DNA from 4 places in the Vallitalea pronyensis genome. Region 2 is predicted to be linked to each of the others. Evidence: predicted binding sites of a transcription regulator. Region 2 holds the regulator's gene; each other region holds the start of a gene.
The links. Region 2 encodes Rex, which represses fermentation and respiration genes when NADH is low (regulators of the CRP and FNR family bind a similar motif). Its sites were predicted from a motif close to ATTGTTAANTANTTAACAAT; they were not measured.

Region 1: a site for Rex is predicted at 1,864-1,883, ahead of adhE (bifunctional acetaldehyde-CoA/alcohol dehydrogenase). Genes of this name have one in related genera too.
Region 3: a site for Rex is predicted at 4,351-4,370, ahead of HZI73_RS10175 ((2Fe-2S) ferredoxin domain-containing protein). Genes of this name have one in related genera too.
Region 4: a site for Rex is predicted at 1,993-2,012, ahead of rsxC (electron transport complex subunit RsxC). Genes of this name have one in related genera too.

What each region holds. Positions count from the first base shown of each region.
Region 1 is NZ_CP058649.1:436,466-442,330, forward strand. Features, by position in the region: gene adhE (bifunctional acetaldehyde-CoA/alcohol dehydrogenase) at 1-1,738, opposite strand, end outside; gene HZI73_RS01865 (HD-GYP domain-containing protein) at 2,732-3,793, shown strand; T-box leader at 3,840-4,048, shown strand; gene serS (serine--tRNA ligase) at 4,109-5,395, shown strand; gene HZI73_RS01875 (ArsR/SmtB family transcription factor) at 5,542-5,820, opposite strand.
Region 2 is NZ_CP058649.1:2,795,295-2,801,159, reverse strand. Features, by position in the region: gene HZI73_RS11570 (response regulator transcription factor) at 1-480, opposite strand, end outside; gene HZI73_RS11565 (LysR family transcriptional regulator) at 647-1,534, opposite strand; gene HZI73_RS11560 (adenylosuccinate synthase) at 1,642-2,919, shown strand; gene HZI73_RS11555 (redox-sensing transcriptional repressor Rex) at 3,085-3,717, opposite strand; gene HZI73_RS11550 (hypothetical protein) at 4,048-4,422, opposite strand; gene HZI73_RS11545 (ABC-F family ATP-binding cassette domain-containing protein) at 4,767-5,865, shown strand, end outside.
Region 3 is NZ_CP058649.1:2,470,207-2,476,071, reverse strand. Features, by position in the region: gene HZI73_RS10200 (FMN-dependent NADH-azoreductase) at 1-24, shown strand, start outside; gene HZI73_RS10195 (MGMT family protein) at 170-511, opposite strand; gene HZI73_RS10190 (ABC transporter ATP-binding protein) at 635-1,318, opposite strand; gene HZI73_RS10185 (ABC transporter permease) at 1,315-2,958, opposite strand; gene HZI73_RS10180 (Fe(3+) ABC transporter substrate-binding protein) at 3,086-4,231, opposite strand; gene HZI73_RS10175 ((2Fe-2S) ferredoxin domain-containing protein) at 4,504-4,752, shown strand; gene HZI73_RS10170 ([Fe-Fe] hydrogenase large subunit C-terminal domain-containing protein) at 4,767-5,865, shown strand, end outside.
Region 4 is NZ_CP058649.1:3,318,064-3,323,928, forward strand. Features, by position in the region: gene HZI73_RS13960 (DRTGG domain-containing protein) at 1-275, shown strand, start outside; gene HZI73_RS13965 (ATP-binding protein) at 298-846, shown strand; gene HZI73_RS13970 (DUF6973 domain-containing protein) at 1,136-1,846, shown strand; gene rsxC (electron transport complex subunit RsxC) at 2,233-3,552, shown strand; gene HZI73_RS13980 (RnfABCDGE type electron transport complex subunit D) at 3,588-4,529, shown strand; gene HZI73_RS13985 (RnfABCDGE type electron transport complex subunit G) at 4,519-5,091, shown strand; gene rsxE (electron transport complex subunit RsxE) at 5,091-5,708, shown strand; gene rsxA (electron transport complex subunit RsxA) at 5,723-5,865, shown strand, end outside.

The DNA.
Region 1 (5,865 bases), 2.4 Mb from region 2:
TGAACTTAAGAGCCATATCGCTAAAACGCGCTTCTGGATGTTCGTAGAATAACCACATACCTTTAGCCGCATCCATTGGCGAACCACCACCCAGTGCGATAATAACATCTGGGTCAAAGTTTTGCATCATTTGTGCACCCTTTTTAACGGTTTCAATGCTGGGATCAGGTTCAACATCACTGAAAATTTCGCAGTGTACATAACCGTGTCTATTTCTTAAATGATAGAGCACTTTGTCCACATAGCCAAGTTTAACCATGTAGGGATCTGTAACAATAAATGCTTTTGTAATATTTGGCATTTTACTAAGGTATTGCACGGAACCAGGCTCAAAGTATATTTTTTCTGGAATCTTAAACCACTGCATGTTCACTCTTCGGATCGCCACCCTTTTCTTATTAATCAGGTTGATTGCTGTTACATTAGAAGTGGTGGAGTTCTTACCGTATGAACCACATCCTAACGTAAGGGATGGCATATTTGTATTATAAATATCACCAATAGCACCATGGGTTGAAGGAGAGTTGATAATAATACGGCCTGTCTTTAAGCGATCAGAAAAAGCATGAATAACGTCATCATCATTAGAATGTACCACAGATGAGTGGCCAAGACCGCCGATTTCTACCATCTTTTCACTTAAAGCAATACCTTCTTCAACATCCTTAGCTTTAATAATAGCTAAGACAGGTGATAATTTTTCTTTTGATAGGGGATACTTATCACCAACACCACCTATTTCACAACACAGAATCTTTGTATTTTCCGGTACATCAATACCTGCTAACTTTGCAATTTCTACTGGGGATTTACCAACAATAGCTGCATTAACCATACCTTTTTCAAGATTCATGACAACGCCTTCCACTCGCTTCGTTTCAGCTTTTGTTGTAAAATAGCAATGGTGTTTCTTCATATAATCTGTAAAGGCTTTGTAAATAGGTTCTTCAATAATTGCAGCTTGCTCAGACGCACAAATCATACCATAATCAAAAGCTTTTGATAGAATGAGGTCTGTAGCAGATCGTTCAATATTAGCTGTTTTCTCAATAAAGCATGGTACGTTACCAGGTCCCACACCAAGGGCAGGTTTTCCTGTTGAGTAAGCCGCCTTCACCATGCCTGATCCACCTGTAGCTAGGATAAGGGAAACACCAGGATGGTTCATTAATGCACTTGTAGCTTCTAGTGAAGGTGTTTCAATCCATTGAATACAATCTTCTGGTGCACCTGCTTTGACAGCTGCATCTCTTAGAATTCTTGCAGATTCAGCGGAACACTTTTGAGCAGATGGATGAAAAGCAAAGATAATGGGGTTTCTTGTTTTTGTGGAAATAATAGCTTTAAACATGGTTGTTGAAGTAGGGTTTGTAACAGGTGTTACACCAGCTACTACACCAACAGGTTCAGCAACCTCCATGTAATCTTCTTCTTCATTTTTATCAATGACACCAACTGTTTTTTCATATTTGATACTATGATAGATATACTCTGTAGCAAAGAGGTTCTTTGTAATTTTATCTTCGTATACGCCTCTACCCGTTTCTTCTACTGCCAGTTTGGCAAGATACATGTGTTGGTCCACACCAGCAAGGGACATTTCCTTGATGATATTATCTATTTGCTCCTGATCCAGGTTCATGTAAGCTTCAAGAGCCTTGTTTGCTTTTGATACCAATGTATCCACCATCTTGGTTACATCCATATCATTTGTTTTTGTAACTTTTTGATTTGCCATAAGTTCTACCTCCTTCATTATTCTTATCTTATTTTTACCAATGCATAACCATTAAATTATGTTAAATGTTTCACAAATCTTACTAAAAAAATAATGAAAATCTTTCGTCGAGGATATCGTAACAGATTGATAAATAATTGTCAATCCCTTATACCAAAAAACACAGCCAATATGTGTACATAATAACGATAAATACAGTATACAAGCTGTATGAATGCCTATATATAAACACGGTTATCATATATTGTTTGTGCAAAATTGCCATAAAATAAATGCTTCTTTTGACAAGCAAACCTACTTAAGTATGTAATACCACATAAAATAGTTAAAATTATAACAAAGTTACTATTTTATAATGGACAAAAAAAACCTGCGTTTCAGGGGGGGAATAAAACGCAGGTTGAGGGGGGTATTAGATGATGTACCATGTTCATGAGGCTTATTGACTAAACCTAATTCCTCATAAATATAATATTGTAAATAAATGGTACATTAATAATCATTGCCAATATAAGTCTTTTTATTCATTTATTTTAATTTTAATTGAAGAGATGCTGAAAAAGTGATATTATAATATCGATTAACCTTTAATCAAAAAGAGCTTTCTACATTAAATAGACACAAGTTGTATTGATGGTAAAAATAAAGGCAGGATTGTATGTATATTTTTTTAACATTTGTAGGCTGTTTCATGACACATGTTATATGATTGTTCAGATAGGGACTGTGCGATAATATGACCAATGGCAGTATATAAATGGTAACAAAGCATACTTTTTTGTTCATATATTTTTGGCTGAATATAGGCAATCAGAGTTTTTGGACGTTAATCATCACAACGTTTTTCTTGGTTGAAAATATATAGGAATATAGAATGTGTTCGTTAAAAAAAGTATAATAATAGGGCAATTATACTTCATTGTAGGGATGATAACGAAATTAACATATGATAGATGTTAAAACATGTTTTATAATTCCATAGGTGGGATAATTATGAGAAGAGTACTGATCGACAATCTAAAAGGAAATGAGATTGTAGCTCGTCCAGTTTATTCAGTGAATGGTAGCTTTCTCTTATCGAAAGGAATTCATATAAAAAGATCTTATATGACACGATTAAGAGAACTTGGAGTAGATTACATATATATTGAGGATGAACTATCGAAGGGTGTGGAACTCAATGATTTCATTGAGGACAAGACACGTGAGAATTGTAAAAAAGAAGTGAAGAAAGTATTAGAGGTGTATAGCACCCAAGGGCATTTGGAGTTAACCAATGTTGTTAATGCTGCTCATGATATTGTTGATGATGTTTTATCACAACGCAATATTATTGTTAATCTAGTGGATATACGTCGAAAAGATGAATATACATATGCTCATTCGGTTAATGTATGTGCTTTAGCAGTCTTGATGGCCATTAAGTTAGGCTATAATAAAAACAAAGTCAAAGACATTGCTGTTGGCGCCCTATTGCACGATCTTGGTAAAGTGCTTATACCAGAAGAAATACTAAATAAGCCCGATAAACTCAGTGAAAAAGAAAATGAGATGATTAAAAAGCATGTTATTTATGGCTATGAAGCTTTGTCAGAGGCTTCATGGATTAGCTCTATATCGAAAGTGATCATTTTAACCCATCATGAAAATATAGATGGTTCAGGATATCCTTTTGGATGGAGCGGCAATAAAATTAACAATGCCACAAAAATCATTTCTATTTGTAATGTTTTTGATGCGATGGTTACAAGGAATGCCCAACGTGACGCTTATAAGATATATGAAGTTATTGAATACCTTGTTGCGAATAAGAATCGCTTATTTGATGCTGAACTTGTGGATGTGTTTATTAAATACATTGCTGTTTATCCTTCTGGTATGGGTATCATAACCAATGATGGAAGAAAAGGTATTGTGCTTAAACAAAATAATGGGTTCACGACCAGACCCATTATACGGATATTAGAAGATGAACATGGTAAGTGTGAAGACTGGATTGAAATTGATTTATTGGAGAATAAAAAAATCTTTATTGTAGATACTTATGAAATATAAATAAAAATCATTGAAATATAAAATCATATGGATTATAATAAATAAAAGAATTGCTATGATGGAAAATAAGATTGCCTTCGTTTTTAAGAGAGTCAGTGGTTGGTGAAAACTGATAAAATGAAACAATCTGTCCACTTCCGGAGTAACTGATGATGAATCAGAGGTTAGTCACCTTTATCAAACTATACAAGAGATTATAGCCCAATGGGCTGTAATAATTTGGGTGGCAACGCGGAGATACCTTTCGTCCCATGATTTCATGGGATGGAAGGTTTTTTAGTAGGAAAAAATAAATACATGTAAAGGAGTGTAGATATGTTAGATTTAAGATTTTTACGAGAAAACCCGGATATTGTAAAGCAAAATATGAAAAACAAATTTCAGGATAGTAAGTTAGAGTTGGTGGATGAAGTAATAGCGTTAGATATAGAGCGACGAACCACCCAACAAGAAGCGGACCAGCTAAGGGCTAAGAGGAAAAAACTTTCAAAGCAGATTGGCGGGCTCATGGCGAAGGGTGAAAAGGATGAAGCAGAAGAGGTTAAACGACAAGTAGCGGCAGGTTCTGAACGCTTAGTGGAATTAGAGGAAAAAGAAAGAGTACTGGCAGAGCAAGTAAACAAGATCATGATGGTTATTCCCAATATCATTGACAAAAGCGTCCCTATTGGTAAAGATGATAGTGAGAACGTAGAGGTAGAACGGTATGGGGACCCTGTGGTACCCGATTTTGAGATTCCGTATCATACTGATATCATGAAGCGATTCAACGGTATTGATTTAGAGAGCGCTAGAAAAGTTGCTGGTAATGGTTTTTATTATCTCATGGGTGATATGGCTCGCATTCACTCGGCGGTCATTTCCTATGCGCGAGATTTTATGATTGATCGTGGTTTTACCTATTGTATTCCGCCGTACATGATTCGTAGTGACGTGGTTGCAGGTGTTATGAGTTTTGCTGAAATGGAAGCCATGATGTATAAAATAGAAGGTGAAGATCTCTTTTTAATTGGTACAAGCGAACATTCCATGATCGGTAAATACATTGATACGATTTTACAAGAAACGTCATTACCACATGCTTTAACAAGTTATTCACCTTGTTTTAGAAAAGAAAAAGGGGCTCATGGTATAGAAGAAAGAGGTGTTTACCGGATCCATCAATTTGAAAAACAAGAAATGATTGTGGTGTGTAAGCCTGAAGACAGCATGGCGTGGTTTGATAAGTTATGGCAGAACACAGTGGATCTATTTTGTTCCATGGATATACCTGTCAGAACATTAGAATGCTGTTCAGGGGATCTTGCAGACTTAAAAGTGAAGTCCATTGACGTAGAAGCTTGGTCGCCTAGACAGAAAAAGTATTTTGAGGTAGGCAGTTGTTCTAACCTAGGGGATGCACAGGCAAGGCGCTTAAAAATCCGAGTAGTCGGAGAAAGCGGCAAGTTCTTTGCACACACCTTAAATAACACAGTTGTTGCGCCACCACGTATGCTCATTGCTTTCTTAGAAAATAACTTAAATGAAGACGGTTCTGTAAATATTCCTGTTGCTTTACGGCCTTATATGGGTCACCAATCCGTCATTAAACCTGTTAACTAGTTTCACAGGATAATATAATAGAGTGCCTATCCATCTTTTGTAGATGATGAGCACTCTTTTTGCTATAAGAAAGTGTTGATGCATACTTTCTTTGGCACTTTAGCTTCCCTGAGGGAAGTTATTACGAAGACGCTATTCTTGTGTAATTATTCATCAAATAAAGACGTTACAAGATCGATGGCGATTTGATTGACTACTTTATATTTTATTTCAAGTCCGTTTCGTTCACCAACAATAATACCAGCTGACTTTAATTTTGCAAGATGTTGGGAGACTGTTGATTGAGGTATATTTAGACAGCTCTGCATGAATGAAACATTACAGCCTTTATTTCGAAGTAATCCGTTGACAATACACAGCCTAACGGGGTGTCCTAATACTTTTAGAAGCTCAGCTACTTCGTAATAGTTATTGATATCTTCCATTTGATAATCCCCCTAATAAGTCCTTACCCTTAGCTTTTCTCTTAA
Region 2 (5,865 bases):
TTCTAATGGTGTGATTTTTACAGGCTCCCCATCGACTAATAATCTTTTATAGGTATCATTCAGCTCAATACCACCAATCTGTAACGTATCTCTATCCACTTCATCTGCCTGCCTATAACGGGTATAACGCCTTAAGTTTGAATTAACCCTTGCTAACAATTCTAAGGGATCAAAAGGCTTGGTAATGTAGTCATCTGCTCCAATATTCAACCCTAGAATTTTATCGGTGTTTTCTGACTTAGCCGATAATATGATAATAGGTACCGTGCTTATCTCTCTGATTTTAAGGGTTGCAGCTGTTCCATCCATACGAGGCATCATCACATCCATTAACACCAGATGTATATCCTCCTTTTTAAAAACCTCTACTGCCTCTAACCCATCATAAGCCTTAAACACATTATAATTTTGATTCTTGAGATAAACTTCAATTGCATTAGCTATGGCTTGTTCATCATCAACAACAAGTATATTGTACATATGCACATGTCACTCCCTGACCACTAAGATATCTTACTTGCTTATCTTAGCATATATTTTCTAAATTACTACTACCCTAAACCTTACAAATTTCTTAAGAATTTCTATCTTGATTTTAGATATTTCTATTGAATAGTAAACCATTACATGGTTCTTTTGTTCCATACTAGCAAAGTATTTCTAGAAACTTCTTTCCAGCTGAAGATATGGGTGTATTTTTTAATGTCACAACACCCACATGTCTTATCGGTATTTCTTTTTTTAACTTGATTTCAAAGACATCCTTAGCTATTAACTTTTCTTTTATAAAATTCTTGGTGACGCAAGCAATACCTAATCCAATGCGAGCAAATTTAACCAGTAAATCAAGACTCCCTAACTCTATATCCGGTTCTATTCGTTGTCCATGCTCCCAAAAAAAGTTATCCACATATCGTCGGGTATTACTTCCTTTTTCTAATAATATTAGAGGATATCTTTGCAGTTTCTCTAGAGAGATACCTTCACCATTGGATAGTTCCTGTTGATATGTCTTGCCACATATGAAACAATCTTGTAGTTCTAGGGTTTCTGTTATAGTCATTTGCTGATCTTCCTCAACAGGCAGGTTCACAATACCAAAATCCACATGACCCCCTTTTAGCAGTTGGATAATCTCATAGCTTGTTCGGTTGGTCACATTAATCTTAATATGAGGATAATCTTGATGAAATTGTTCTAAATACGGCAATAAATAATGGGAACACAACGTATCACTTGCACCAATAGTAACCTCACCTGCATCCAAATTTTGCATCTCCAAAAACTTAATTTCTCCAGTAATAATCAATCCACATGCCTTTTGTATGTATTCAAATAATACCTTCCCTTCTGATGTTAACTTAATGCCTTTTGGAGTTCGAATAAAGACGTTTGCTCCTAATTTCTCCTCTAACTGCTTAATGGCTTGACTCACAGCAGGCTGAGAAATATATAATTTTTTTGCTGCTGCAGAGATTTGTCCTTCCTTAGCAACCATGTAAAAAACCTTATAAAGCTCAAAATTGATTTTCATATAATCTCTCCTTATGGAAGATATAATTAATATTAATTTTATTTATGTTCCATCATTGATTATACTATAGATGGTGATGATTTTCAAAATAAATAAGGAGTGATAATATGAGTGTAACAGCTATTGTAGGTGGCAATTGGGGCGATGAAGGCAAAGGTAAGATGACAGATTTGCTGGCAAAAGAAGCAGCGTATGTGGTCAGATTTCAAGGAGGGAATAATGCGGGGCATACCATCATGAATCAGTATGGTAAATTCCAATTGCACTTGTTACCCTCTGGTGTTTTTTATCAGAATGCTACAAATATTCTAGCACCAGGTGTAGCATTAAACATAAAAGGTTTTTTGGATGAATATGAACATTTAATGTCGCGAGGGGTCCCTGCACCACAGATTAAGATATCCCATAGAGCACAGGTGATTTTACCTCAGCACGTTCTGCTAGACCAATACGAAGAGGCACGATTAGGTACCAAGAAATTTGGTTCTACCCAATCAGGTATCGCTCCTTTTTATGCTGATAAGTACAGTAAAATTGGTATACAAGTGAATGATTTATTCACACCCGACAGATTATTAGACAAACTTGAAAGAAATATTGAAAAAAAGAATGTGCTGCTTCAACATTTTTATAAACAACCTCTTTTAGAGGCTGAAAAAATATGTGATGATCTTATTCCATTAGGCCATAGGATAAAGCCTTTTGTGTGTGATACTACAAAAGTAATGAATGAAGCGATTGCCCAACAGAAAAACATCCTTATGGAAGGCCAGTTAGGTGCATTAAAAGACCCAGATCATGGCATCTATCCTATGACGACTTCCTCTTCTCCATTAGCTGGTTTTTCAGCTATCGGAGCTGGTATACCTGCCACTTCAATTCAACATGTTGTAACGGTTGTAAAAGCTTACTCCAGTTGTGTAGGTGCTGGACCATTCGTTTCTGAAATATTTGGTGAAGAAGCCGCTCAGTTAAGACATTTAGGTGGTGATAATGGTGAGTACGGTGCGACCACTGGAAGACCACGAAGAATGGGTTGGTTTGATGTTGTCGCTACACGATATGGATGTACATTACAAGGTACAACGGAAGTTGCTTTGTCTTTGCTAGACGTACTTGGTTATCTTGAGAACATCCCTGTATGTACAGCCTATCAGATAAATGATACCATAACCCAGGCGTTTCCAGTTACCCATGAATTAGACTTAGCAAAACCCGTAATAGAACCATTACCAGGTTGGCAAAGGGATATTTCCCATATACGTAGTTACACAGATTTACCTATGGAAGCAAAAAATTATGTGAATTACATTGAGAATGCTATTGGTTTTCCAATCAAATATATATCTGTTGGACCTGAACGAGATGCTATTATTATGCGTTAGTTAGCCACTAATTGGTCTTTAAAAGGTTAATAGCAGCCTAAATAAATAATAACCATATACCAAGTTAAGCATACCCCACAGCTACTATTAACATAGCATGCATATTGGCGTATGTCTTAACATTGATATATGGTTTTTTTGACGATACATGTAATATGTATGTGCCTATATCCGCTCTTTAATATTATAGGAAAGCGTCATTAAACTATCCAGGAGATGAACGTTCTCAACCACCACATCTTTATTGGATAATTTTAAATCTACCGGAGCAAAATTCCATATACCTTTAATACCATAGTGTACCAAATCGTTGGCAATCTTAGGCGCTTTTTGCTTAGGTAAAGTCAGAACAGCAATATCAATGGCATTCTCTTTTATAAAATGCTCCATTTCATCTAAATCTTGTATTTCAATACCTCTTACTGTAATCCCCACTAGTCGCGGGTTTACATCAAACAATCCTTTTACTTTAAAACCTCTTTTATCGAAGTTTGTATAATTAGCAAGTGCCTGTCCCAAGTTACCAGCACCGATAATTATGGTATTATACTTGTTTTCAAGTCCTAATATTTTACCAATAGCATTATATAAATATTCAACATTATATCCGTAACCTTGCTGTCCAAATCCGCCGAAATTGTTAAGGTCTTGTCTTATCTGAGACGCTGTTACACCCATTCGCTGACTTAATTCCTTGGATGAAATCCTCACCACGTCATTCTCTAATAAGTCTCCTAAGTATCTGTAGTATTTTGGTAATCGCTTAATAACCGCTGTTGAAATTTTCTTTTCTACCATAAAATCTATCCCCAATCTTGATACTTTTCAGAGCAATACACTCCTTATTGTTGAAGCCCTTAAAATAATTATATATCTTGGGTATGAGCATGTCAAATAATTAACGTGTATTACTCTAATTTATATGCTTATTTTGTTGTTTCTCATTATGCTTACAGGTAATCCGTACTATGTTCATTGTATACACAGTACATTAAATAGATTATACCATAAATGCATATATATTACAAAAGGACTATCTCATAATACATTCTATACGTTGCATTCTCAAGAAACTGATTTTCCTTGATAACTATAAGTAACGCAAAAACATATTATGAAACAGCCCTACTAAAGCAGTTCTTTACCTAAGTAATTATTAATGGACTCTTTTGTCTTCTTAGAGTAATTACTCTCTGTATATAATATACGCTGTATGGTCCGTTGAGATAAATGCGAATGATGAGCCAGATCCTTAATGGTAATTCTATGTTTGACCATATATTCGCCTAACTTCTTCCTTTTTATGTCATCTTTCTTATACTGCCGATTATAAAAGTATGTGGTGTTAACTTTTGAATGAATCTGCCCTAGCTTTCTTCGATGTTGATAATCCAAACATTTCTCACATTGCTTTACACCTCGAACCAGTGTTTCATGTGATAAAGACTTACCGCATCGAATACATTGTTTTCTTTCTACACGTGCTTTTCTTAATTTCTTCATATAACCTGCATTACGACTCAAGTGATCACCCTTTCGGAATAATTCTGTTCCATTCAGGGACTCATTTTTTAATACTTATCCTTTTTATGATTATCCTTCTTGAGTTAAACTTGCCTCTAATACATTTCAGTAGACTTGTCCCTTTCTAGAACTTCAATTCTATTATAAACTAAATATATGATACTTTCAATGATTTTCCCATAATCTTCCACTTAGCCCAGGTTTTACGATTCCGTTTACAAGTCCATTCTCCTTAGAATACAAGGACTTCCTTTTCAATTAAGCGATTTGATGGTAAAATATTGTGAGGATTGAAATCACAGTTAGACAATTAGGAGGCAACAATGATTTTATCATGTAAAAATATATGTAAAGCGTTCGAAACCCATACAGTCCTTGATCTTATTAATTTTCAATTAGAAAAAGGTGAAAAAGCTGCTATTGTGGGCCTTAACGGTGCAGGCAAATCCACATTGTTCAAGATTATTACCAAAGAATTAGAGCCTGATTCAGGCCAGGTTATTATAGAAAGCGGTATCAAATTAGGTTATCTCTCTCAGCACAGTACCCTTTCTAGCCATCATACCATTATGGAAGAAATGTTAAAAACATGCCAACCCCTTATAGATATGGAAAACAAACTAAGAACATATGAAGAACAAATGGCAGAAAAACAGAACGATCCTGATACCCTTGAATCGCTCATGAAAGCATATGCCGCACTTCAACATGATTTTGAAGTGAACAATGGTTATGGTTATAAAAGTTATATTCGCGGTGTTCTTAAAGGACTAGGATTTGTAGAAGAAGAATTTGATCAAGGGATATCCACTTTATCTGGTGGCCAGAAAACCAGGGTTGCACTGGCACAACTCTTATTAACTAATCCTGATATTCTATTATTAGATGAGCCTACTAACCATTTGGATATTAAGGCATGTGAGTGGCTAGAAGGATTCTTGAGTAACTATCATGGAACAATCGTCATCATATCCCATGACCGTTATTTTCTAGATAAAATCGTGAGTCGTATTATTGAAATAGAAAATACTCATTCTCACATCTATAATGGTCATTACAGCTTCTACGTGAAGCACAAAGCCATCAATCGTGAAATAGCCTTAAAACATTATCTTCAGCAGCAAAAAGAAATCAAACGGCAAGAAGAAGTCATTCGTGAACTGCGTTCTCATGGACGAGATAAATTAATTAAACGCGCTCAGAGCCGTGAGAAGCAGCTGAGTAAATTGGACAAACTGGACGCACCTGCGGTGATGCACGATAAAATGAACCTTCGATTAGAGCCTCGCGTGGTTAGTGGTAATGAGGTGATTAATGCAACAAATCTGTCCAAAAGTTTTGATGATAAACACCTGTTTTTGGGGGTTAACTTTCACATTAAGCGTGGAGAAAAAGTAGCTCTTATTGGGGATAATGGTACTG
Region 3 (5,865 bases), 330 kb from region 2:
GGTGATATTTTACCTTACTTCTAAGGTGCATAACCATTGCATCTTAGAAGAGAACAAAGGGACTACGTGGCGGCTTGCGAAGCAAGTTATTTCGTTTAGAAAGTATAATTCATTACGTATACGGTAGGATACCCTACATGCCTATACCATAACAAAAGAGCATAGCTCCCTAGACATCCATATCTAGCGGATCTATGCTTATTATATCTAATGGAATATAACCATAAGTCTTAAAGGAAATACAATCCTTATCATTAAAAACAATACCTTCCTTTTGTAACATCCTCTTCTGCTCATCATAACTCTTACCTGTCATGGATATCTTGCCTTTTGAATTAACGACACGATGCCAAGGCAGTTCATGTTTTTTAGACATGCTATGTAAAATATAAGATACCCGCCTTGCATAGCGAGGGTTCCCTGCCCATTTAGCAACATCACCATAAGACATAACCTTTCCACTGGGTATTGCTTTTATAATGTTGATAGCATATTGTGTAAATTTTTGCATAATAAACCTCTTTCTTACTTTAGAATATGTATAAATCCATCTCTTTTTTAACTGGATAATGTTGACCAAACTCAGTGAGATACGTATCTATATTATACACATTTTCTATATGAAAGGAAACGGTTAATATATGACACTATTTGGTATGCCGCTTTTAATAACTTTGCCATCACTTAATAGAATCACTTTATCGGCAATCGCTAATGCATCTTCTCTATCATGGGTAACAAATATGGAAGTTAAGTTTGTCTTCTTAAATATTGCTTTCAATTGATTACGTATTCCCTCTTTTAAGCCAGCATCAAGATTACTAAAAGGTTCATCAAGCAGTAATAGATTAGGCATGGGTGCCAACGCTCTTGCAAGTGCTACACGCTGTTGTTGACCCCCACTTAACTCATGAGGATACCTTTTCCCATAATGATCTAGACCAACTAACCCTAGAACTGTATTCACCTTATATGTTTTTTCCTTTCTTGACATTTTACCAAGTCCAAATTGCACATTTTTTTCCACAGTCATATGCGGAAACAGGGCATAATCTTGGAATACCATGCCAACCTCCCTTTTTTCTGGTGGTATGAAAGTTCGCTCATTAACTATTACCCTATTATTTATTGTAATGGACCCTTTATAAGGCATTTCAAGACCTGCAATAAGCCTTAAAATAGTACTTTTACCACTACCGCTATCACCAAGTATGGCTATAATATCCCCTTGCTCCATGGTTATACTGACACCTTTCAAAACATCTTCTTTTGCATTTCTATACTTAAAAAATATAGCCTTCATTACAATACTCATCATGAAACCTCCTTAGTGGATACCTTATTTAATATCAGCATAGCCAGCATACCTATACCAATAATAATCAGTGATGGTATAGCTGCTTCATGAATCATTTCATCATTGGCATATTCATATGTTTTAGTAGCTAAGGTATTAAAATTAAAGGGACGTAACAACAGCGTTAAGGGAAGTTCTTTTAACACATCAACAAAAATAAGAATAAAACCACTGATAATTGCTGGTTGTATCATTTTCATATCCACCTTAAAAAATGTAGTTGTCATACGCTTTCCTAAAACCCTGGATGCTTCATGAAATGTCTTGCCAATTTTATCAAAGCCTGATTCAATTGGATTAAATCCAATAGCTAGAAAACGTATAATATAAGCAAAGATTAACATAACAATGCTCGTAGTTAAAATGAGCTTAGATGTTGTCGGGTTAAACCATGTATACACACCATATAGCGTACGGTCAAGTCCAATGAAAAAAATCATAACACCAATGGCAATAACAGCACCAGGTATCGAATAACCAAGAACTGTTATACGCCCATAGATTTTCGAAAGAAGTCCTTTTGAAATCCGACTGTAATTAGCTATGATGGTAGCTATAACTATAATTATACTGGCTGTGACAAAGGCAACTAAAAATGAAGTAGAACTTAACTTTAGAACTTGTATATTGACATTGTTTTTATAGGAAATAGCCATCCAATAGATAAGTTGTAATAGGGGTATGAAAAAACCCAAGGTAAATATGAGAATACAAACAACCATAGCTAGATGCTTTTTCCAGCCATTTAATTTTAATGGTTGCAAAGGTTGTATTTTCGAGGTAGTATAACTGTATCTTTTCCGTCCTCTTAATAATTTCTCAACATATAGTAAAACAAATATAATCAACATCAGTATTGCGGATAACTTGACAACAGTGTCCAAATCACCCATGCCAAACCAAGTTTTGAAAATAGCAATGCTGAATGTAGGTATACCATAGTAGTTCGCAACGCCGTAATCGTTAAGCACTTCCAATACAACGAGACTCGTACCACCTATAATGGCACCTCTACATATAGGGAGTATCACCTTTATAAAAATGACAAAGTGACTTTTACCTAATAGCCTTGATGTTTCTATAAGGGAGGCTGACTGCTTTTCTAAAAATGATTTTGTTATGATAAATACATATGGATACAAAAAAATCGTGAAAATAAAAATAGCTCCATTTATGGACATCATATTAAAATAGACTTGATTCACCTGTAAGCCTAATTGATTTCTGAGAAACCGTTGAACAAGTCCTGTATAATTCAATAACCCATGATAAGTATAAGCACCAATATACGTGGGAATTGTAAGGGGTAAGACTAGTGCCCACCTAAAAAACCTTTTCATAGGAAAGTCAAACATGGTAACAACCCAAGCCAAAGAAACACCTATGGCAATACTTAATAATCCTGCTCCCATCATGAGTATGGTCGTATTCGACAGATAGTTTTTCAATAAATATTTTTGAATATGTCTAAAATGATCATTAGGTGCATTAAAAATATTAATAAAAATACTCATATTAGGAATGATGATAAGGCAGACAAAACACGTGCTCAATAACCACCATATATTTATATTTGCTTTAAGATTTCTCAATCGGGTCATATTAGCTCTCCTTATAAATATAAGAGCTACCTCATCTAAATACCTAGAATACTAACGTTAACAATACATGTCTTTTAGCATATCGGATAAGATAGCTCCTATTACGATGATTAGATCATAAAATGAATTATTGCCAGTCTACTTCATTGAATAGCCGAGTGGCTTTACTATTGTATTCACCTAATAGGGACAAGTCAATATCTTGAGCCTTAAAATCTCCCCAAGACTTTAATAATGCTGATGGCTCTACATTCACATTAACAGGATACTCATAATTGGCATTAGCATATTGCTCTTGCGCTAACTCACCTGTTAGAAACTTCATAAGCTTAATAGCATTTTCGCTATGTTTACTATGTTTTGTAAGTCCCATACCACTCACATTAATATGGGTACCTTGACCATCTTGGTCAGGAAAAAAAATACCCACTTGCTCTGCCACATTTACTTCTTCCACATCTGAAGAGTTCAACATTTTACCAATGTAATAGGTGTTCATAATAGCCAAATCACCTTCACCAGCTACAACGGCTGTGGCTTGAGCCCTATCATTACCTTGCGGTTTTCTTGCCATATTACCTACAATACCTTTTGCCCACTCTTTAGCTTTCTCTTCTCCTCCAATAGCAATGAAAGAAGCAAGTAAGGATTGATTATAGATGTTGGTAGAAGATCTGACAAGTATCCTATTCTCCCATTTTTCTTGAGTTAAATCAGCATATGTAGACAATTCAGTTGGATCTATGCGGTCTTTTGCATATACAATAACCCTTGCTCTAACCGTTAGTGCAAACCACTGGTTATCATTATCTCTAAGATTTACTGGTACATTTTTTAACAATGCATCATTCTCAACAGTTTGTAACAAACCTTTTGTCTTAGCTCTGTGTAGACGCCCAGCATCTGCTGTAATGAGTAAGTCAGCATGCGTGTCTGCATCTTCCATAACTAAACGCTCTATAAGTTCGTCAGATTTTCCTTTTACAATATTGACCTGAATACCTGTTTCTTCTGTGAACTTATTATATAATGCCTCATCTGTATCATAATGACGGTCCGTATAGAGATTAACAACTTGTTCTTTTATTGTTTTCTCTTGCTCTTTATCGGACTCTTTTTCATCATCATTTTGGGTTTCATCTATAGCTGTATCATCCGTTATCACTTTATCTTGACCAGTAGATTTATCTTCTGTATTTATTTTACAACCAGTTACTAACATAATAAGTCCTAATAATACGCTCACCATCTTAATCATTGAGTTCGTTTTCATGTCATTCTCCTTTTGAAAGTCATTTTTTGTTGATATTGATAATTACTTTCATTAGTTTATTGGATATTCTTTGGCTTGTCAAGATACTTTTCTTCCCTACTATAACTTAGTTCAATTTATTCGTTAATTTATTAACAAAATTATTGACTTTTTTATTATTTTTGTTAATATATAATATGAGTGTTCATGAAGCGTTAATTGGCTATAGCTATATAATTTGTGGCTTACCAAGATAAAATCTACTAAATAAATACATATAAGGAGTGGTTAATTTGTTAACAATTCATGTGTGCATAGGTAGTGCATGTCATCTAAAAGGGTCCTATTCTGTCATCACCCTGCTTCAAGATTTAGTAAAATCTCACAAACTTGATGATCAAATTGAGATCAAAGGCGCTTTTTGCCTTGGTCGTTGTACAGAAGCTGTATCGGTTCAATTGGCCGACACCATACATTCCGTCAATCCAGATAATGCAGAAGCTTTCTTTCACCAGCATGTATTAGCTGGGTTAACCCCATAGAAGGAGGTCGGACCATGAGGATAATGGATTTTTCACCTGCTAACTGTAGAAATTGTTATAAATGTGTGCGCAATTGTCATGTAAAAGCTATTCGTATTGTTGACGATCAGGCTAAGATTATGGAAGATTCTTGTATTGGCTGTGGTAAATGTTTTGTGGTCTGTCCACAAAATGCCCGAAATATTAAAAGTGATTTATCACGGATTAAAGAAGCCATAAAGTCAGGAAAAAAGATGATTGTATCAATGGCACCATCTTATAATGGTATCTATAAAACACCTGGTAAATTAATAACAGCTTTACATAAATTAGGCTTTCATAAGGTTGAGGAAACAGCTGTTGGGGCAGAGATTGTGAGCGATCTCTATAAGGACTATATGAATCAACATAGCCATATGAAACATATGATTACCTCATGTTGTCCATCTGTTAACCTGATGATACAACGATACTACCCTGAATTATTACCATACCTCTTACCTATTGCTTCACCTATGATAGCCCATAGCGCAGTATTAAAAGAAAAATATGGTAACGCCTCTTTCGTCACATTTCTGGGTCCTTGTATATCCAAAAAATGTGAAGCTTTTGGCTATCAGGAAACAGGTGATATGGATGCTGTCTTAACCTTTGAGGAGTTAGACCATTGGTTAGAAGAAGAACACATTCATCTAAATGCATTGGAAGAGACACCGGTCAATACAGTTGCATCAGTCTATGGGCAGAGATATCCTCTAGAAGGAGGCATCATAAAAGGTATTGCAGAGAACATCCATGCAAGTGGTTTTCGTTCAATGAGTGTCACAGGTATTGAAGACTGCAAAACCCTTTTTGAAACCCTTAGCAAGAATCAAGTAAGGGGTTTATTTATTGAAGCAAACATATGTGATGATGGTTGTGTCGGTGGTCCTGCTGTTAGCAAAAACGCCGATAATGTACTGTTACGTAAGCTGCAAATAGATGATCATTTGGATCAAGTAACCGTTGAAAAATCTAAAACCACCATGTCCAATCCTCTGTTGCATAATCGATCATTCACGAATAAACACGTCAAAAAACAGCAAGCATCTCAAAAAGAGATTCTAGCCATTCTAAAATCCATGGGAAAAGTGG
Region 4 (5,865 bases), 520 kb from region 2:
AATCTAATGAAGTAACCGATGGTTTTGTTGGTGACTTGCTAAGCGTTGTTATGGGGAAAGCAAAAGAAGGCAGTGCTTGGATCACCATACAAAGTCACGTCAATATAGTAGCTGTCGCACTATTAACCGGTTCGGCCTGTATTATTGTTTCAGAAGGTTTTGAAGTAGAACAAGAAGCCATTGATAAAGCCAATGAGGAACAGATACCCATATTGGTTACCAAGAAATCGTCCTATCAGATTGCTATTGCTCTTGGTAAGGCACTCGGTCAATAGGATAGTGAAAGGATTATAGTTTATGATGAAAGAACTATCCATGCATATTTTGGATATTGCCCAGAATAGCGTTCGAGCAAAAGCGCATCGTATTACCATTACTGTGAAAGAGTTGGTTTCTCAGAACATTTTTCAATTTGTCATTGAAGATGACGGCCCAGGTATACCAGAAACCATACTACAGGATATTCGAAATCCTTTTACCACTTCTAGAACCATGCGACGTGTAGGATTGGGTATACCGTTTCTTGAAGATACGTGTAACATGTGTGATGGTACATTACAGATTGACAGTGCATCAGGTCAAGGAACAACGATTACAGCTACCATGTGTTATGACCATATTGATCGCCCACCAATAGGCGATATGTGGTCTACCATTGCAACACTCATATCATCTAATGCTCAGATAAACATTAAGTATGAACATTATTATGACGACACATCCTTTGATATATCAACCAATGACTTGAAAGAGGTCTTGGGTGATGATGTACCCCTTACAGATATTCAAGTGATACAGTGGTTAAAAAACTATTTAAAAGAAAACATGCTGGAATTGAAAGCATAGATAAAAGCTTAAAGGTTAATGATAATCTTTGAGCTTTTTTACGTTTAGATTTAATAAGTTAAAGCTTGCTCAAATTAAGTTTGAAATATATAATTATAATGAATAAATAGATAATTACAACATTCGACACATAATTTATTATAATTATGATATTATTAAAACATATAAAAAAATAATGTACTCTAAAGGAGGCGATATGTATATATAATATTGATTAGTACAAACACTATATCCGACACAAGCATACCATAACTCAATATTAATTCTATTAAAGAAGGAGATGGAAAAAATGAAAAAGAACATGAAAATATTTATACTTGTTTTGGTATTATCACAATTATGCTTTGTTCAAGTATTTGCTATGGATAGTAGTAAGCCAGCAGTTAATCATGAAGATATGATGAAGGTTATTCAAGAAAACAAAGAGTATTTGGATGAAGATTTTATTGTAACAGTTACTACAATTATTAATCTACAAGAAGCAAACCCTAATTTAAATGCTTATGAAGTTCAAGATATTTTATCCAATGAATTAACAACAAGAGGCTTGATAAGTGAAGCAGGAGATGTTTGGAAAAGCTTGACAGACGCTGAAAAAGTTTTAGTTGTACTTTTTCCTATTCAGGCTTTACTCGTTAATGTTGCTAAAAATAAAACGGATGAATTAACGAACACATATTATCTTGGATGGATAGATGGCGATGTAGGAAATTCTTTTAGACATGCTATGTGGAATGCTCTTATGACAAAAAGTATTGGAAAACCATTGGCCAAAGCATTTGCAGATGCTCACGAAAATCAAGGACTCACCGATGCAGAATATAAAGCTAATGTCTGGCATGGGTTTAATGGATTAGAACATAGAAATATGGACTTACATAATAACCAAAAAGGTAGAGATTGTGTTAAATGGTACGAGGGGCTAATTTCTGATTCAACAATCGTTAAAAGAGTACAAGAAAAAATTAAAAATGGTGAGATGATGATACTTGTTAAATAATATTTTTTATTCGTCAAATACATAAGACATTATCATGACGTATGTTCATACAGGCCTTAATCTAACATGATTTATGATAATCACCAAATCATCTTAAGAAAAGACATCTATCCTCTATTGGGACTAGATGTCTTTTTATTTGTACATTTGTTAAGCAATTAACAAAGAAACCAGATATTACGGTAGATTAGAAGAAATTTAAGGAATAGGTATATTGTATACAATAATCATAGCCTTAGGTTTGTGTATTTGCTGGTATTATGGCACTTTGTGCTTTTTTTATCAATTGTTGTATTACTTCTACCTTTGTATTATTATAGTATTGACATAAAGTGTTAAGATACGTTAGTTATGTACGAGATAAAATAAAAGACAGGGGGATGCTAATGGGAGCATTGACTTTTAAAAGAGGGATTCATCCAAGTCATTCAAAAGATTTCACCGAAAAGAAACCCATTAAAATCTATACGCCAAAAGGAGATTTGGTTTTTCCAATGCAACAACACATTGGAGCGCCATGTAAACCTTTAGTTAAAAAAGGTGACACCGTATTACTAGGACAAAAAATTGGAGAGGCACAGGGGTTTGTTTCCTCACCAATTCATAGCAGTATATCAGGTACAGTTAAAGCTATTCAAGATGTATTGCATCCTAATGGCTCTAAAGTACAAGCCATTGTCATTGAAAATGATGGTCAATATACAGAAATAGACACCATGATTGGTCGAGATGATTATAAACAATTATCAAAAGAAGAACTTCTTGAGATCATTAAAGAAGCTGGAATTGTAGGCATGGGTGGTGCTACATTCCCTACTTTTATTAAGTTATCGCCGCCACCTGATAAAAAAATTGATTATATCATGGTTAATGGTGCCGAGTGTGAACCGTATCTTACATCGGATCATCGCATTATGCTGGAAGAGACAGACCGTGTAGTGAAAGGTCTTCAGATAATTCTGCATATGTTTCCAGGTGCCAAAGGCGTGATTGGTATTGAAGATAATAAAAGAGATGCCATAGCAGCTATGGAACAAGCAGTAGAAGGTATTGATAATATAAGTATTGCAAGTCTGAAAACAAAATATCCCCAAGGAGCAGAGAAACAACTTATTTATTCCATAACGAAAAGAGAAGTGCCTACGGGAGGTTTACCTGCAGATGTGGGATGTATCGTACAAAACATTGATACAGTGGTTGCTATACATCGGGCTGTATTACGAGGACGTCCTCTTATGCGTCGAATTGTGACGGTATCAGGTGGTGCCATTAAAGAACCTCAGAACTTTAAGGTAAGAATAGGTACCAGTTATCGTGAACTGATTGAAGCTGCCGGTGGTTTTACGGAAGAACCTTCAAAAGTTATTTCAGGTGGACCCATGATGGGACTGGCTTTGTTTTCTATAGATGTACCTGTTATAAAAGGCTCATCATCCATACTGTGTCTAACCAAAGATGAGACAAAAGTCATGAATGAACGCAACTGTATAAGGTGTGGAAAATGTGTCAGTATATGTCCTATGAATCTATTACCAGCAGATTTAAATAAATATGCCATTCATAATGAGGACGACCTCTTCGTGCAATACAAAGGCATGAACTGTATTGAGTGTGGGGCCTGTTCCTATATATGTCCTTCAAAGCGGCACTTAACGCATTCTATAAGGACTACCAAGCGTACCATTATGGCAAAGAAAAAGAAATAAAGATCCATGATATCTAATCTTAGGAGGGTTTAGTTGTGACAGATCAATATATCGTATCCTCATCGCCTCATATTCGTTCCAATGAATCAGTTGATAGGATTATGAGACATGTGGTTATTGCTTTATTACCAGCAACGGTTTTTGGGATATATCATTTCGGCATACGAGCATTCATTATTACTCTTATATGTATCGCTGCATGTGTTGGGGCAGAAAGTTTGTATCAGTTCTTAACAAAAAGAACCGTTACCATAGGTGATTTTAGTGCAGTGGTAACGGGACTATTATTAGCACTTAATTTACCGCACACAGTACCTTATTGGCTACCAATAGTGGGTGGTGTCGTAGCGATTATCATTGTTAAACAATTATTTGGCGGGCTTGGTCAGAACTTTATGAACCCAGCTTTAGGTGCAAGAGCTTTCTTGCTCATCTCTTTTACAGGATTAATGACAAGGTGGGAAGTAGATGGTATATCTGCTGCAACACCTTTAGGTATGATTAAAGATGGAGTAACAGATTTGCCAAGTGTTGCCAATACATTTTTTGGATTTATTGGTGGTTGTATCGGAGAAACGTCGGTGGTTGCATTAGTTCTCGGTGGTATCTACCTGATTGCGAAAAAAATCATTAATTGGCGTATACCTGTTTTCTATATAGGAACAGTTGTGATCTTATCCATACTTCTTGGAGGAAGAGGACTTGATATGACCTATGTAGGTTATCAGGTTTTTGGTGGAGGATTAATGATTGGTGCATTTTATATGGCAACGGATTATGCATCATCACCGATCACACGTACGGGTCAAGTCATTATGGGACTTGGATGCGGTATTTTAACATCCGTTATTCGTATATACGGTGGTTATCCTGAAGGGGTTTCTTTTGCTATCTTAATCATGAACTTATTTGTTCCATTGATTGATCGTTTTACAATCCCTCGTGTATTTGGGGAGGTGGCAAAAAATGAAAAATAGTATTATTAAAGATGCACTTATACTATTTACGATTACCATTGTAGCTGGTTTGCTCCTTGGTTTAACATTCTCCATTACTAAAGAGCCTATTACACAACAGAAAATAAAGACAAGAGATGCAGCTCTAAAAACCGTATTAGGGGATGCCGACTTTCAAGAAATGGATACAACCTTATCAGAGGCATCTAACATTACCAATATTTTTTCCGCGAAAAAAGAGGGTAAACTCTCTGGGTATGCCTTTAAGCTTGAAACAAAAGAAGGCTATGGGGGCAAAATAGAAATTATCGTGGGCATTGAAATATCAGGTGTTGTGTCGGGTATTGATATTATTAAACATTCAGAAACACCTGGTTTAGGAGCTAAAGCCGATAAAGATCCTTTTAAAGACCAATTTAAAGGTAAACCTACAGAAAATTTGGTTGTCATAAAAGCGGGTACGCCTGGTAATGACGAAATTGACTCCATTAGTGGAGCAACTATTACATCCCGAGCTGTAACAGATGCTGTGAACGATGCCAGCGCATATTATAATGAACATCTAAGCAAGGGGGCGAAGTAATGAATCTTAGAAAAATATTTAGAAACGGTTTGATTGATGAGAATGCTACCTTTGTTCAAGTATTGGGGATGTGTCCTACACTTGCTGTAACCACATCGGCATTCAATGGGTTTGGTATGGGTATTGCAACCACCGTAGTGTTGTTGTTCTCTAATTTGGTTGTATCAGCTCTAAGAAGCATCATACCATCCAAGGTTAGAATACCTGCATTTATTGTTATTATAGCGACTTTTGTCACCATCGTTGATTTATTGTTACAGGGGTTTGTACCTTCCTTATATGATGCCCTTGGTTTATTCATTCCACTTATTGTTGTTAACTGTGTGGTTCTTGCACGAGCTGAAGCTTTTGCAGCTAAGAGTAAAGTGCTTCCTTCTGTTGTTGATGGTATAGCAATGGGACTTGGTTTTACAATTGCTCTAGCTGTTATCGGTTTCGTTAGAGAGTTATTTGGAGCAGGTACCATTCTTGGTGGTACAACACTTGAAATGATGGTGATGCCAAAAGGTTATGAGCCTGTGAACATTTTAATTCTAGCTCCAGGCGCTTTTATCGTACTTGGATTGCTATTTGCTGTATTTAATTACCTAAAAGACAGAGATTCTAAGAAAGCGTAGAGGAGGAGAAGACCATGGAACTATTACTATTATTTATTGGTGCTATATTGGTTAACAATGTTGTCTTAACGCGTTTCTTAGGCATATGTCCTTTCTTAGGTATATCCAAAAAAGTAGAGACAGCTTTTGGAATGGGGCTTGCTGTGACCTTTGTCAT